Regions from separate parts of the Paenibacillus wynnii genome, predicted to be linked through region 1. Evidence: predicted binding sites of a transcription regulator. Region 1 holds the regulator's gene; the other holds the start of a gene.
What was found. Region 1 encodes NrdR, which represses ribonucleotide reductase genes. Its sites were predicted from a motif close to AACACNATATATNGTGTT; they were not measured.
Positions count from the first base shown of each region.

Region 2: the regulator NrdR is predicted to act here: its motif matches at 2,047-2,064, upstream of PWYN_RS16980 (adenosylcobalamin-dependent ribonucleoside-diphosphate reductase).

Region 1 covers NZ_JQCR01000003.1:90,871-94,491, forward strand. The annotation lists gene coaE (dephospho-CoA kinase) at 1-210, shown strand, start outside; gene PWYN_RS15760 (lytic transglycosylase domain-containing protein) at 207-770, shown strand; gene PWYN_RS15765 (alpha/beta-type small acid-soluble spore protein) at 850-1,068, opposite strand; gene nrdR (transcriptional regulator NrdR) at 1,235-1,711, shown strand; tRNA gene PWYN_RS15775 (tRNA-Ala) at 1,853-1,928, shown strand; tRNA gene PWYN_RS15780 (tRNA-Lys) at 1,942-2,014, shown strand; gene PWYN_RS15785 (endo-beta-N-acetylglucosaminidase) at 2,179-3,621, shown strand, end outside.
Region 2 covers NZ_JQCR01000003.1:384,666-388,286, reverse strand. The annotation lists gene PWYN_RS16980 (adenosylcobalamin-dependent ribonucleoside-diphosphate reductase) at 1-1,864, opposite strand, end outside; gene PWYN_RS16975 (DEAD/DEAH box helicase) at 2,244-3,621, shown strand, end outside.

The sequences.
Region 1 (3,621 bases):
GTGGTTGTGTATGTACCGCGTGAGGTACAGTTAGCCCGTTTAATGGAGCGTAATAATTGGTCAAAAGAGCAGGCAGAGGATCGCTTAAATGCCCAAATGGACATTGAGCTAAAACGAAGTAAAGCAAGTTATGTCATCGACAACAGCGGGGATCTGGTCCATACTGAAATGCAGGTTGCCAAACTTTGGGACAGGCTGGGCTTATTATGAAATATCTACGTAAAAAGAGAGTACTGCTGCTCTTGTTCATTGGCTTTACGGCAATTCTATTCCTAAGCACGAACTGGATGTCTTGGTTTTATCCGATTTATTATAAGGATGAAATTCGCAAACACAGTCAAACCTATAACATAGATCCCTTTCTAGTTGCTGCCATTATTCGTGTTGAGACTAATTATAAGACCGGACGGGAATCCAAAAAAGGAGCCTTGGGTCTAATGCAGCTCATGCCGGATACCGCTAACTGGGCACTTGAAAAGGCCAAGCTACCTGATGTGTCACTAGAGCGCCTGAAGCAGGAGCCTTCTGCCAATATTGAGCTAGGGACATGGTATCTCCGATCTCTATCCCGACAGTTTGACGGTAACCGTATAGCTGTTATAGCCGCCTATAATGCCGGCCCTGGCAATGTACAGCGTTGGCTGAAGCAGGGAGCCTGGGACGGAACTGAGGAAGCTGTTAAGAGCATACCTATCGGTGAGACGCGTCATTATGTACAGCGGGTTATCTATTATTATGAGCAATACACGGAGATTTACAGTCATTTTTAAGCTTAAGCATTAGTGAAAAGAAGCATTAAACAGCCCGGAAGCTGTTCAATACTTCTTTAGGCAAGCTATGGAGACAGGTTTATTGGAATTGACCTGCCAGTTGTTGTTCAGCCAGGGTTACAAGACGTTTAGTGATGTAACCACCGATCGAACCGTTTTCATAAGATGTTTTATTGCCTTGGTAACCATCAGGGGAAAGTGTGATACCTAGTTCTTGGGCAACTTCAAATTTAAGTTGTTCCAAAGCTGCGCTTGCTCTTGGCGCTACCAGGTTGTTGGAGCTTCTGTTTTGGCTCATTGCTGTTCACCTCCTATCGGTTGGTAACTGTATTATGTGCTGGACTTGTTATATTCATAACTATAATGAAACGGTGATTTATGGAAAAAAGAATATGCATGTCTAAAAGCCGGTTATCAGCGGAGCGGACAGCTAATCATTTTGCAAAAAGGAAGTGAGTTAACTTATGAAATGCCCATACTGTGATCATACAAATACAAAAGTATTGGACTCTAGACCAGCTAACGAGAATAAGTCCATCCGCCGTAGGCGTGAATGTGAAGGGTGCAGCAAGCGCTTTACAACGTTCGAGATGATTGAGGAGACCCCGCTGATCGTCATTAAGAAGGACGGTAGCCGTGAGGAATTTAGCCGCGATAAAATACTGCGAGGTCTCATTCGCGCTTGTGAGAAGCGTCCTGTATCGGTAGAACAGCTGGAGATGATCGTATCTGAGGTTGAGAAGTCCCTTCGCGGTATCGCTGTAGCAGAAGTGGACAGCCAACAGATTGGTGAATTAGTGATGGAACAGCTCTACCCGGTGGATGAAGTTGCTTACGTCCGCTTCGCATCCGTATACCGTCAGTTCAAAGACATCAACATGTTTATGAAGGAATTGAAGGGACTGCTATCTAAGAGTACCTCTGAAATGGACGGGTTATAAAACGCGGCGATTTCTAATTTATAAAAAAAAGTGTTGACACCGACGCGGATTTTTTATATTATATAGAAGTCGCCTACGGAGCTTGGTCTTAGCAGAGTGGCTGGGCTTACCGCTCAAACGGAACGTTTTTAACCCGCATTAGGGGCCTTAGCTCAGCTGGGAGAGCGCATCGCTGGCAGCGATGAGGTCAGGGGTTCGATCCCCCTAGGCTCCACCAAATTTCATATTATGGACTCTTAGCTCAGCTGGTAGAGCAGTTGACTCTTAATCAATTGGTCCAGGGTTCGAATCCCTGAGAGTCCATCCTAGAAGAAACGGCAGAAATGCCGTTTTTTTGCTGTTTTATACTGGAAACGAATACGATCTGTAATTATTGCACCTGGACTTGCCATTAATCCACTATCAATAGTGTTGCGCAACTTGTTATTATGTAAGCGCAATCATACATTCGATGGGAGGAATATGGAATGAAAAAGATGGGTACAAGTTTTATATTTTTATTTGTAGTGTGCGTAGTATTATCCACATCTGCGTTCGCAAAGCAGCCTTATTCATCCTTTTGGTTTCCAGAGCAATTGATTCAATGGAATCCAGCATCCGACCCGGATGCGGTATTCAACCGGAGTACAGTCCCGCTACAGGACCGCATTGTGGGAGAAGGTGTTAATCCGCATGCGACTAAGGGACCGAAGGTTATGGCTTTATCCGCGCTGAATCCGGGAACAAGTGGAGTTCCATCGCAGGGATCGGGCAAATTCGGAGCAAACACGTTCACCTATTGGCAGTATGTTGACAAGCTGGTATATTGGGCCGGCTCGGCCGGCGAAGGCATCATCGTACCTCCAAGCGCCGATACCATCGATGCGGCACACAAGAACGGCGTGCCGATCATCGGAACGGTGTTCTTTCCACCAACTGTTTATGGTGGGAAATATGAATGGGTGAAGCAGATGCTTCAGCAAAACAGCGATGGCTCTTTTCCCGCCGCTGATAAGCTGATCCAAGTTGCGAACTATTATGGATTTGACGGGTGGTTCATTAATCAGGAGACTGAGGGAGGAACGGTGGCTGACGCGCAGCAAATGAAAGCCTTCCTAAGTTATCTAGAATCGCATAAGTCTTCCTCCATGCACATCGTATGGTATGATTCCATGACTAAGGAAGGCAGTATCAGTTGGCAGAATGCACTAAATGACAAGAATGCGATGTTCCTCCAGGATAATGGAAAGCAAATAACAGGTAGCATGTTTCTGAATTTCTGGTGGAAGGAGCTGAAAAGCTCGGCTGAGAAGGCCAAAAGCTTGGGCAGAAGTCCGTTTGACCTGTACGCGGGCATTGATGTCGAAGCCAAGGGTTATGATACGAAGGTGAAGTGGAATCTGCTGTTCCCGGATGGAGAACCGGCAGTCACTTCCCTGGGTATTTACCGCCCGGATTGGGCGTTCAACAGCGCGGAGAGCATGGAGGATTTCTTCATCCGCGAGAACAAATTCTGGGTGGGACCAAACGGAAATCCGGGCAACACTGCAACGGATCAGGCTTGGAAAGGAATCGCGAACAACGTGGTCGAATCGTCCCCGATAAATGACCTGCCTTTCATCACCAACTTCAACACAGGAAGCGGACAGAAATATTATGTTCAAGGGAAGCAAGTGCGGGATAAGGGATGGAACAACCGGAGCCTGCAGGATATCCTGCCGACATGGCGCTGGATCGCAGACAGCAAAGGAACACCACTTACGCCGGTGCTCGATTGGTCCGATGCGTACTACGGCGGCAGCTCGTTGAAGGTATCAGGCATACTGAGCCATGACAATGCTACACATCTGAAGCTCTACAAGACAGACCTTAAGATCGAAGCAAGTACGAAGCTGTCGGTTACGTTTAAAACGCAGAACAAACCTAGCCTG
Region 2 (3,621 bases), 290 kb from region 1:
AATCAAAGGCCATTTCGTACAATTCTGCCGTCTCTTCAACAGTGAAATCGGCAGGGCAGTTAGCTGTCTTGGAAATCGAACTGTCCACCCAACGTTGAATAGCAGCTTGGGCACGGATGTGATCTTTGGCTGACAGATCCATTGAAGTTACGAAATATTCAGGAAGTTCTTCACCCGGATGGGCTTCCAGCCATTCTTGCGCAATCGGTACGAACTGCTCATCGAAGCCGAGACGGCTTTGGCGGTAGTATTTAAAGGCAAAATAAGGCTCAATTCCTGTTGAAGTTCCCACCATAGTTCCGGTACTGCCGGTAGGAGCTTGGGTGATTACGGTTACGTTGCGCATTCCGTTCTCACGAATGGCTGCGCCTACTTCCGGATAGGTTTCGGTGATGTTTTTCATAAATCCGCTCAACAGATATTTTTCAGTATCAAAAGCTTGGAAGGAACCCTTCTCGCCGGCAATCTCAGCAGAAGCTAAGTAAGCCTCGCGTGCCATGAAGCCGTACAGCTTGTCCAAAAACTCCAGCGATTCAGGACTTCCGTAACGGATATTGAGCTTGATCATCAGCTCAGCCAATCCCATGGTACCTAGGCCCACACGACGTTCGAGCTTCTGATTGGCTTCATTCTCCGGGAAATGGTAAGGAGTCTTATCAATAACATTGTCCAAGAATCGTACAGAATAACGTGTTGTAGTCGCAAGATCTTCCCAATCTACATCATGTTTCTCTTCGTCATAGAATTTAGAGAGATTCACAGCTGACAAGTTGCAGACACCCCAGCCTGGAAGACCCTGCTCACCGCAAGGGTTTGTACAAATGATAGGATTGAAATACCAGCTGTTGGACATCTGGTTGTAGTATTCCATGAAGACAACACCAGGCTCTGCCGACTTCCATGCCGATTCAATAATGGTCTGCCATACGTCACGTGCTTTGACGGTACGGTAATGGATAACGCTGCGCCCTTCGGCTTTCCATTTGTCGAGGTCTCCGTCCCAAATTTCGTTGTAATCTGGATACGTAGTATCCGGGAATACCAAATCCCAATCCAAATCTTCCTTCACAGCTTTCATGAAGCTGTTGCTCACACATACGGACAGATTGGCATTGGTAACTTGCCCCATGGTTTGCTTCACGGTTATGAAATCCACTACATCCGGGTGCCAATCATTAATCATCAGCATCAGCGCACCGCGACGGCTGCCCCCCTGCTCAATTAGTCCTGTCGTGTAACTGAACAGACCGCCCCAGGATACAGAGCCGCTTGAAGAACCGTTTACACCGCGGACAATTGCTCGTCTTGGACGTAAGGAGGAAAGATTAATTCCAACTCCGCCGCCACGAGCCATAATTTCCGTCATTTCAGATAATGTCTGCATGATACCGCCACGGCTGTCCTTCGGAGAAGGGACTACATAGCAGTTGAAAAGAGTAAGCTCTTCGCTCGCCCCTGCCCCCGCAGCAATACGTCCACCGGGAACCAGCTTCCAGTCATCCAGAATACTGCGGAATTTGCCTGTCCATTCCTGCTGAAGCTCCGGCGTCTTCTCAACAGAAGCCATAGCTCCTGCCAGTCGATCCCACATTTCTTCAGGTGTTTTTTCAATATTAAGAGTCAGCTTCTCAACGTCGGTTTGTACATGCTCGCCTCGGCGAGTCTTTACCGTCACGATTTGACCGCTGCGCTCCACAATTTCGCCGACTTCCTTCGTTGGGAACTTCGGATCGTCCTTGGTAAGAACCAGTACGACATCGCCTACCTTGGCATTGTTACTGTCGGCATCCTTCCAAGCATAACGGTCCAGAAATATTTTCTCGCTCAGGCCCTCTAGACGCTGATTACGTTCCACTGTACTCAATAAAAAAACCTCCCGCAAATGTGATAGTGCTTCCGTTTCAGGTGTGGGTTATCACGTTTTGTGACCCACAACAATAACCTCCCGGCAGATGTCTCTTTCTCTAAAAGCGACATTAGGAAGTTGTTCTTGTCAATAACAAATAACCGTTCTTTGCCACATTTAAACCCAGATTTAAAACAATTGTCACAATATATTGTGTGCGCCCATCTATAAACTATACCACATATTGTATCACAGGTCTTTTCCGAAAAAAGTGTCCATCTGCCTAAATTTCAGCAATTCACCCTGCATTATCTCACTCTAGGTTATGAATTCTCTCTTTTACGAGCATACTACTTCTACGGATCACTATGTAATTCGCACCGGAGGTGGATGATATATGACACAATTATTCCGCAGTTCCATGCCCGAAAAGGGGCTGGAGTCTACACCCGTAATGCCGGTTCCTCTATCCTTTGACCGCAGTTGGCTGATGGATTTGGAGTCTAGACTAGACAAAGGCGGCCCTTGGGGAGACTGGAAATTATCACAGCTAGCTGTTCAAGGTGAGGAATCCGATTTAGTCACAAGCTTCACGGAGCTGCAGTGTATGAAGCATTTATCCGGACTGTCCCCTCTACCCCACCAGATGGATACGGCACATAAAGTGCTGTTTCAAATGTCTGGGCGGGCGATCCTTGCTGATGAAGTGGGATTGGGAAAGACGATCGAAGCAGGGCTTATTTTAAAAGAATATATCGTTCGCGGACTTGTCTCCAAAGTTCTTATCCTCGTGCCTGCTTCTCTAGTTCTACAGTGGGTGCGCGAGTTGAATTCCAAGTTCGGGATCTCGGCTGTTGCCCAGAAAAAATTATATTCTTGGGATAATAATATCGTCGTTGCCTCAATGGACACTGCCAAACGAGATCCCCATAAAGAGATTCTGCTGAATAATGAATACGATTTGTTGATTATCGATGAAGCGCATAAGTTGAAAAATAAAAAAACGACCAATTATATATTTGTACAACAGCTGCGTAAAAAATATTGTTTACTGCTCACTGCCACTCCTGTACAGAATGATCTGGGCGAATTGTTTAACCTAATCACACTGCTGAAGCCGGGTCAACTTGGCAATCAGAGCGATTTCGCCAGCAATTTTGTCGTGGATAAACGGCTGCCTAAAAATGAAGAACAGCTTAAAGGCGCGCTTTCCAAAGTCATGATTCGAAATCGACGGGGAGAGGGTCCGGTAGTCTTTACAAAACGTAAGGTCCGAAATATTCCACTCACTCTGTCAGCCGAGGAAAAAGTATTATATGACGGAGTTACCGCTTTTGTCAAAGACCAATATCAGGAGTCCGGCGGCAATCTTACAAGTATGCTTTCATTGGTTACGCTTCAACGGGAAGTCTGTAGTAGCCGGGATGCTGTATTCCTTACTCTGGTCAATTTGATGAAGAAGCTCCCTCCCGACTCCCCAAAACGCGAGCGTATGATGGATTTACTGCAGATGATCCGTACCGTCAAAACCAATACCAAAGCCGAAACAACCATCGCGCTTATCAAAGAGATGAATGAAAAGGTTATTGTGTTCACCGAATACCGGGCCACTCAAGAGTATTTAATGCAGTATTTTCGGGATCATGGTATCCAATGCGTTCCTTATTCCGGTGGTATGAACCGTGGCAAAAAGGACTGGATGATGGATTTATTCCGCGGGCGTGCTCAGGTGATGATAGCAACGGAAGCCGGAGGCGAAGGTATTAACCTGCAAT